DNA from 2 places in the Paenibacillus sp. Dod16 genome. Region 2 is predicted to be linked to the other one. Evidence: riboswitches for the same ligand, from Rfam matches in the RefSeq annotation. Region 2 holds a riboswitch; the other holds the start of a gene.

Region 1 (3,425 bases), on a different contig from region 2:
GAACGCACCCATCAGCAAATTGCTGGTATCCTTGAGCAGGATCAGGCTAATGCCCATCAAGATGCTATTAAAGATGACATGGGAGAACATGGCCGCCAAATACCCGTATTTCAAAAAGATGTAGCTGAACAGCAAGCCGATGATAACCAGTTCAATGGGCCGGGAAATTACAGGGTATATCGGATAGAGTGTATGCCCGAGCGCCCAAATGATCGAGGTGATCAAACTGGCTACGAACGTATTTCGGACGATCTTTTTCAGCATTTTGATGCCGAACAGTCGATAGACGGCCTCCTCGGATATGCCGGCCAGCCAGGCCATCAGCGGGAAGAGCCAAGGATAGAGCATGTTGTAAGGCGATTGTGTGGCATCCGTGGTGGACCATGTATTCAAGGTCAGGCCCAGAAGGACAAAGATAATGGATTGGACCCCAAGCAGGATGAAAGCCCACATGTACCCCAGCTTCATGCTGTCCAGCACATAATGACCGTATCCGGGTTCTTTGGCGCGCGGCCATGGATTAAGCCCGTCTTCTTTGAGCCATAGCCCGCTGCCCCCGACAAGGGCGAAATAGAGCAGTGCGGAGAAGATGAGCGAATAGACCGCATAGAAGATCATCATCCCGAGTATGCCGGTTTGCGACATCCCCTCGGATTTGAAAACGGGAATCAGATTGTACGTATTCAGCATCTGGATGACAAACAGCAGCGCCGATAGGAACAGGCCGCGCTTAAACGACGTGTAGGCTCTGGTCTTCACGCTGTACACAATCGCAAGTATGCCAAGGATGAGGGTGAACAGGCCATACCCTGCGAGCGTCAGCAGCGTGGCATCTTGAGTCTGCTTGTTGACATAGGCGGAATGGGCGGCCGGGACCGAAAAAGATGGCTCATAGGAGCGTAATTTCCCCTGCTCGAAGGTGAAACGGTGCTCTAATCTGGAGTCGCCGATCTTGGAATCGGGGTCCACATACCGGAGCCGGGGTTCCCCTTCCCGCGTGACCAGCTCCAGATGCGACAGGTCATAGCCCGCTCGCTGGAGCCAAGGCTCCGCAAGAGCTTGCTTCTCGGATAATGACATGCCGTCCTCGACGACAAGCAGCATCTGACTTTGCGCATCGCCCTTGTTCAGCTCAATCCGGTCATAGCTGGAGCGGGCGTAATCGTACGAGAAGCCGACGATGCCTGAATTTTGCATGTGCACGTCCACATTGAGGGCATCGCCACCCGGCTTGCTGAAGCGAACGCGGTATACGTCATAGGGATATTTGGCTTCATAGGTTTTGTTGTATTCCGAAAGTCTCTTTTCCTTCGCCAGATATCCGTAAAGTTCCGATTTGGATTGATATGTAACCAGCGTGTCATCCGTTTCCGCAGCCGTAAACTGCAAAAACTCTTGAGCAAAGCTTGAAGCTGCTTGCCGAGCCTGCTCCTTGGATATGATATTCGGAGATGCCATCTCGGTAGAATCCGAATTCGTCGACGGAAACACCTGAAATAATAGGAACAGAATCAGGCCGACTGCGGCAGGCGCGATGAGCTGCTTCAGATTGGGCTTCAGCTTCAAGGGCTCTCTTGCACGATTCATGAAATTCCTCCTCTAAGAAAGTTGATACTCCCACTGGTATTCGATATGCCTGATTAAGAACGCATAGAGTCAATATAACATAGTTATGAAAGTCATAAGCAGCTTATCCCAATATCCGGAATAATGAAACAAATCGATGAAAATGAATGAAAGGTTTCGAAAACGTTAGAGAACCCTATGCTTGTATTCTTGAATATGCCCAATTCGCGCTCTTTTAAAGATTTTTTGGGTGAAAAACGGCATTGGGTTACGTACCGGATTGCGTTATAATCACATCATGCTTCAAGGAACCGAATATTCCAGCCGAATTTCGTACTGAAAATGGGGGAACCATGTAATTGGGGTGAATTTCATTATTCCCAGAATAATGAATAGGGCGACCTGTGAAAATGCCCGAATCCGTCAGCTAACCTCGTAGGCTGCAGCACAGGAACCAGACCGTAAAGGGCACTGCGTTTTCCAGTGTCTTTTTTTCTTGATTTTTTTTAAGAAGGTGACCGATTGAACTCTAAATTGAACTGGCTCAGGTTGTCTCCGCCGCAGATTCTCGTGCTTGGTTTCGCGGCTATTATTTTCATCGGGACGGCGCTGTTAATGCTGCCGATATCCACAAGTACAGGTGAACCGCTGGAATTTATCGATGCCTTGTTCACTTCGACATCTGCAACTTGCGTAACGGGTCTGGTTGTGGTGGATACAGGAACGACATTCAGCTCCTTCGGAGAGATCGTGATCATGCTGCTGATTCAGATCGGCGGGCTCGGATTCATGACGATGGCCACTTTGTTTGCCTTGGCTCTCAAAAGGCGCATATCGCTCAAGGATCGCCTCATTCTGCAGGAAGCGATGAATCAGTCCTCGATGGAAGGAATCGTAAGGCTGATTCGCAGAGTGCTCCTGTACTCCCTGATCATCGAGGCCTGCGGTGCCTTGATTTTATCGATCCGCTGGGCATTTGATATGCCGATCGGCCAAGCGATTTATTATGGCGTTTTTCATGCGGTCACGATGTTTAACAACGCCGGTTTCGATTTGTTTGGCGATTTTCGGAGTTTGACCGGGTATGTCTACGATCCTGTAGTCAACGTTGTCGTAATGTTTTTGATTGTCTCAGGCGGCATCGGTTTTATCGTATTATCCGATCTGATTGATTTCCGGAAACAGCGGAGACTTTCCTTGCACTCCAAAGTAGTGCTCACCATGACGGCTACCTTGCTGCTGGTTGGATTTATCGTCATTCTTATTTTTGAATTCACCAATCCGAGGACGCTCGGCTCCCTGAATTGGGGCGGAAAATTCTTCGGCGCATTATTCCAATCCGTAACGCCGCGTACAGCTGGCGCGAATACTATAGATATTACGGGGCTTAGACAGGCCACGCAATTTTTTATCGTTATTCTGATGTTTATCGGAGCATCCCCAGGGTCAACTGGGGGGGGGATCAAAACAACAACCTTCACCATTATGGTGGGGGCGGTCATCGCCATGATGCGCGGGCGTGAAGACATCGTCATGTTCCGTTATCGCCTGGCCCAGGAGCGGGTGCTGAAGGCACTGACCATTGCATTACTGGCACTGCTGCTCGTTCTAACCGTAGCGATGATTCTGTCGACGACAGAGGAAGGGGATTTCCTGGAAATTCTATTCGAAACGACATCCGCCTTCGGTACGGTGGGTCTCTCCATGGGCTTAACGCCCGATTTGACGGTGTTCGGCAAGGTTTTGATCAGCATTACGATGTTTGCAGGGCGATTGGGGCCGTTGACGCTTGCTTATGCACTGGGGCCAAAAAAGGGTAAAGAATTATATCGTCATCCGGAAGGCAAAATGATTATTGG
Region 2 (3,425 bases):
AACCAATGAACTCATGACAACAGCTAGGGCACGCATAACCGTTTCTTCGCCTATTTTGCGCTTGAATGCGTGAATTTGCCCACCGCCGCGAAACGTTTGGATCGTTGCCAAGATGAGTACAATCAGTGTATTGATTTTGATTCCACCTCCTGTACCTCCAGAGGCAGCTCCGATAAACATCAGAATAATCATAAGGAACTGGGAAGCGGCTAGCATACTGCTGATGTCAATTGTGTTGAATCCAGAACTTCGAGGTGTCGTACCTTGGAAGAAAGCGGCCAACACACGCTCGCCTCCGCTAAGCTGACCAAAGGTGGACGGATTCCAACTTTCCAACAATAGTATAGTTAGAAAACCGATTCCTGAGAGAATGCCTGTGCCCAGAAGAACAACCTTGGAGTGGAGAGACAGTCTCTTCCATGAACGTTTGCGGAATAGATCCACGACAACAATATAGCCGAGTCCGCCGATGATAAAGAGCATAACAATGGTAATATTAACGATTGGATCGCCGACAAAAGGTGAAAGACTGTCAGACCACAAAGCAAATCCCGCATTATTGAAGGCGGAAACGGAATGAAAAAGCGCATAATAGGCTGCCTGACCCCAACCCCATTCGTAATGCCATCGAATCGTAAGAATGACCGTAGCCAACGCCTCAAATGCGAACGCTATAAGCACCATATACAGCGATAGCTTGACTAAACCTTGAGCTGATGTCGAGTGGGTTGTTTGCTGAATGACAAGACGTTGCTTGAGACCTATTCTTTTCCCCAGTACTATGGCTACCATAACACCGAAAGTCATAAATCCGAGTCCGCCAATCTGGATCAAGATCATAATGATGACTTGCCCAAAGGTCGAATAAACACTCCCGGTATCTACAACCACAAGGCCATTCACACATATAGCCGAGGTGGCGGTAAACAAAGCATTCAATAAACCTACAGATTTTCCGTTTGTAGAAGATAGAGGGAGTGTAAGCAACAAGGTACCCGTCCAGATCAGCACAAAAAACACTACCATGATGAGCTGGGGAGGACTCATATTATTCTTCAACTTGTTTACGAATGAATCGATTTTGTAAAGGGCGGAGCGACGTCTGGTATGGTCATCGTTTTCGATCATGGTCATTCTCCGTAATAGGGATATTTATTTCGATGAGTATAAACTGTTTTCTCACATGTGTCACTCCCGTGTAATATTGATCATGCGCTATTTGGACTGGAAAGAAGAAGGGTCTAACACTTTTCCATTGCTTATCTTCAAATACCTGAATTCACTATTTGTCATTATTTTAAGTAAACCCGTATCGAAATCGGTATTCAATTACTTGAAAAAAAGACCCTCAGCTACAGTTTCGCCTTCAGACTCCCCATTGCTGAGCCTATAATGTTCACCATTTCTGATAACCGTGACTCGTCTTCCCCGTTCATGGGTCTCGGTCATGTGATGTGCCATCCTCTGGACCGCCACAATGTGAAGATCCGTTTCACCTATCCGATTCAGTAGTTCATTAACGAAGGAACCCTGCGTAATTTCCTGCCATCGCGTTTGCCCGGATTGTCCGATGATTAATTGCGTAATATGATGATTTCTGGCTGTCTCCGCAATAATATCTGCAGCTTTACGATCTACGTTCGTTTTTGCGATAAATGTAGCGCCATATTCGTCGCATGTCGTTTGCCATGCGGCCATAAATTTTTCCTGTTCTTGATCAAGCACATCATCTCTTACAGGAATGACGCTCAATACGTACAGGGGGCATTGCAGAAGTTTAGCCAGTTCCCCCCCTCGGCGAATGAGACGTTCCCCATGGGGACCATAATAAACACAAACCATGATTTTTTCGTTATTTGCCATGAATAATTCTGCTCCTTTTCTTTTTCTAAATGTAGATACTCTGCAAACCATTCAGGAAAAAAGCCTGGGAGCAGAGTGTCTGCTTCCAGGCTTTGGACTGTTTAATATGTAACAAGTCAAAGTGGTAAGAGGGTTCTCTCCCAAGGACGCTGACGAGGTTAGCTGCCGGATTCGGGTCTGAGAGTCCCCGTCCTTTCTGTTTAGAAAGAATTCACCCCTGAAGCCGTTAGTACGACCTCGATGGTTCCCCCGCTCCCCAAGAGGGGATTAAGCGATTATTAATTATGAAATTATCGTAATTCATATTATGCTAGTTTGTTCTAAATGTAAACCGAAATACAGCATAATAGCATTGCGAAAATTTGTTTTGCAGTAGCATCAATGCTTTGATAAGGCTAATACTACGCAGTAGTAGGCTGAACGGTTTCGTTTACTGAAAATTAGGACAAGAAGGAGGATATCTGATGTTTCGTAGCAAATCACAGCCCCAAATATCAATAAAGCAATTTCATTTAACATCTTCGCGTCTCATACTTTTAGGCTTTGCTCTCCCGATTGTATTAGGGGCTATCTTGTTGGCACTACCCATATCATCATCAACAGGCACCGGTGTCGGTTGGTTAAACGCATTATTCACTTCGACATCTGCAGTATGTGTTACAGGATTGGTTGTGCTGGATACCGGAACCGATTTCTCCCTCTTTGGCCAAATCGTCATCATGTGCTTGATTCAAGTTGGCGGCCTTGGATTCATGACATTTAGTGTGTTGATAGCCGTAGTCCTGGGTAAGAAAATCGGATTGAAAAACCGCCTTCTCATAAAAGAATCTACAAACTCTTTATCAACACAAGGTGTTGTGAAGTTGTCACTGGGTATTTTTCTCATTGCGTTTATAATTGAACTCATGGGAGCAGCCTTGTTAATCACTCGCTGGAAAGAGGAACTGGGTATGGGGCAAGCGGTATATTACGGTGTGTTTCATTCCATTTCATCTTTTAATAACGCTGGATTTAGTCTTTGGTCCGATAGTTTGAGCCGATACGTTGGTGATCCATTAGTCAATATCGTCATTACTCTGCTTTTTATTATAGGCGGCCTCGGATTTACTGTAGTTTTAGATGTGTGGAAGCATAGGCGGTGGACAAAGCTATCCCTGCATTCCAAGATTGTGTTATCAACTTCCGGCTTCCTTTGTCTCACGGGTTTTTTGGTTATATTCATCATCGAATTGTTCAACACCCATACGTTTGGCTCCTTAACGTGGGCAGAACGGATTTGGGCGGGCTATTTTCAAGGCGTAGTAACTCGTACCGCTGGGTTTAATACAATTAATATCGCTGAAATGATGACGGCTTCCCAGTTTTTTATGATCTTTTTAATGTTTATCGGCGCTTCCTCTGGTTCAACAGGAGGGGGGATAAAGACAAACACATTTGCAGTTCTTTTGTTCACTTTGATAAGTATTATAAGGGGCAAACAAGATGTTGAAATACTCAACAGGCGAATCCCTCAATCCATCATCCTTCGATCGTTAGCCGTCATGGTGATTTCAGTCGGGGTG

Evidence for each region. Region 2 has a riboswitch for cyclic di-AMP ahead of ACPV3A_RS28400 (universal stress protein). Riboswitches for the same ligand answer to the same signal wherever they lie in the genome.
Region 1: another riboswitch for cyclic di-AMP. It lies ahead of ACPV3A_RS19020 (TrkH family potassium uptake protein); the one in region 2 lies ahead of ACPV3A_RS28400 (universal stress protein).

The regions. Positions count from the first base shown of each region.
Region 1 is NZ_JBNDYG010000027.1:35,369-38,793, reverse strand. Features, by position in the region: gene ACPV3A_RS19025 (CPBP family intramembrane glutamic endopeptidase) at 1-1,587, opposite strand, end outside; cyclic di-AMP (ydaO/yuaA leader) riboswitch at 1,879-2,023, shown strand; gene ACPV3A_RS19020 (TrkH family potassium uptake protein) at 2,089-3,425, shown strand, end outside.
Region 2 is NZ_JBNDYG010000043.1:138,854-142,278, reverse strand. Features, by position in the region: gene ACPV3A_RS28405 (TrkH family potassium uptake protein) at 1-1,128, opposite strand, end outside; gene ACPV3A_RS28400 (universal stress protein) at 1,330-1,863, opposite strand; cyclic di-AMP (ydaO/yuaA leader) riboswitch at 1,996-2,147, opposite strand; gene ACPV3A_RS28395 (TrkH family potassium uptake protein) at 2,328-3,425, shown strand, end outside.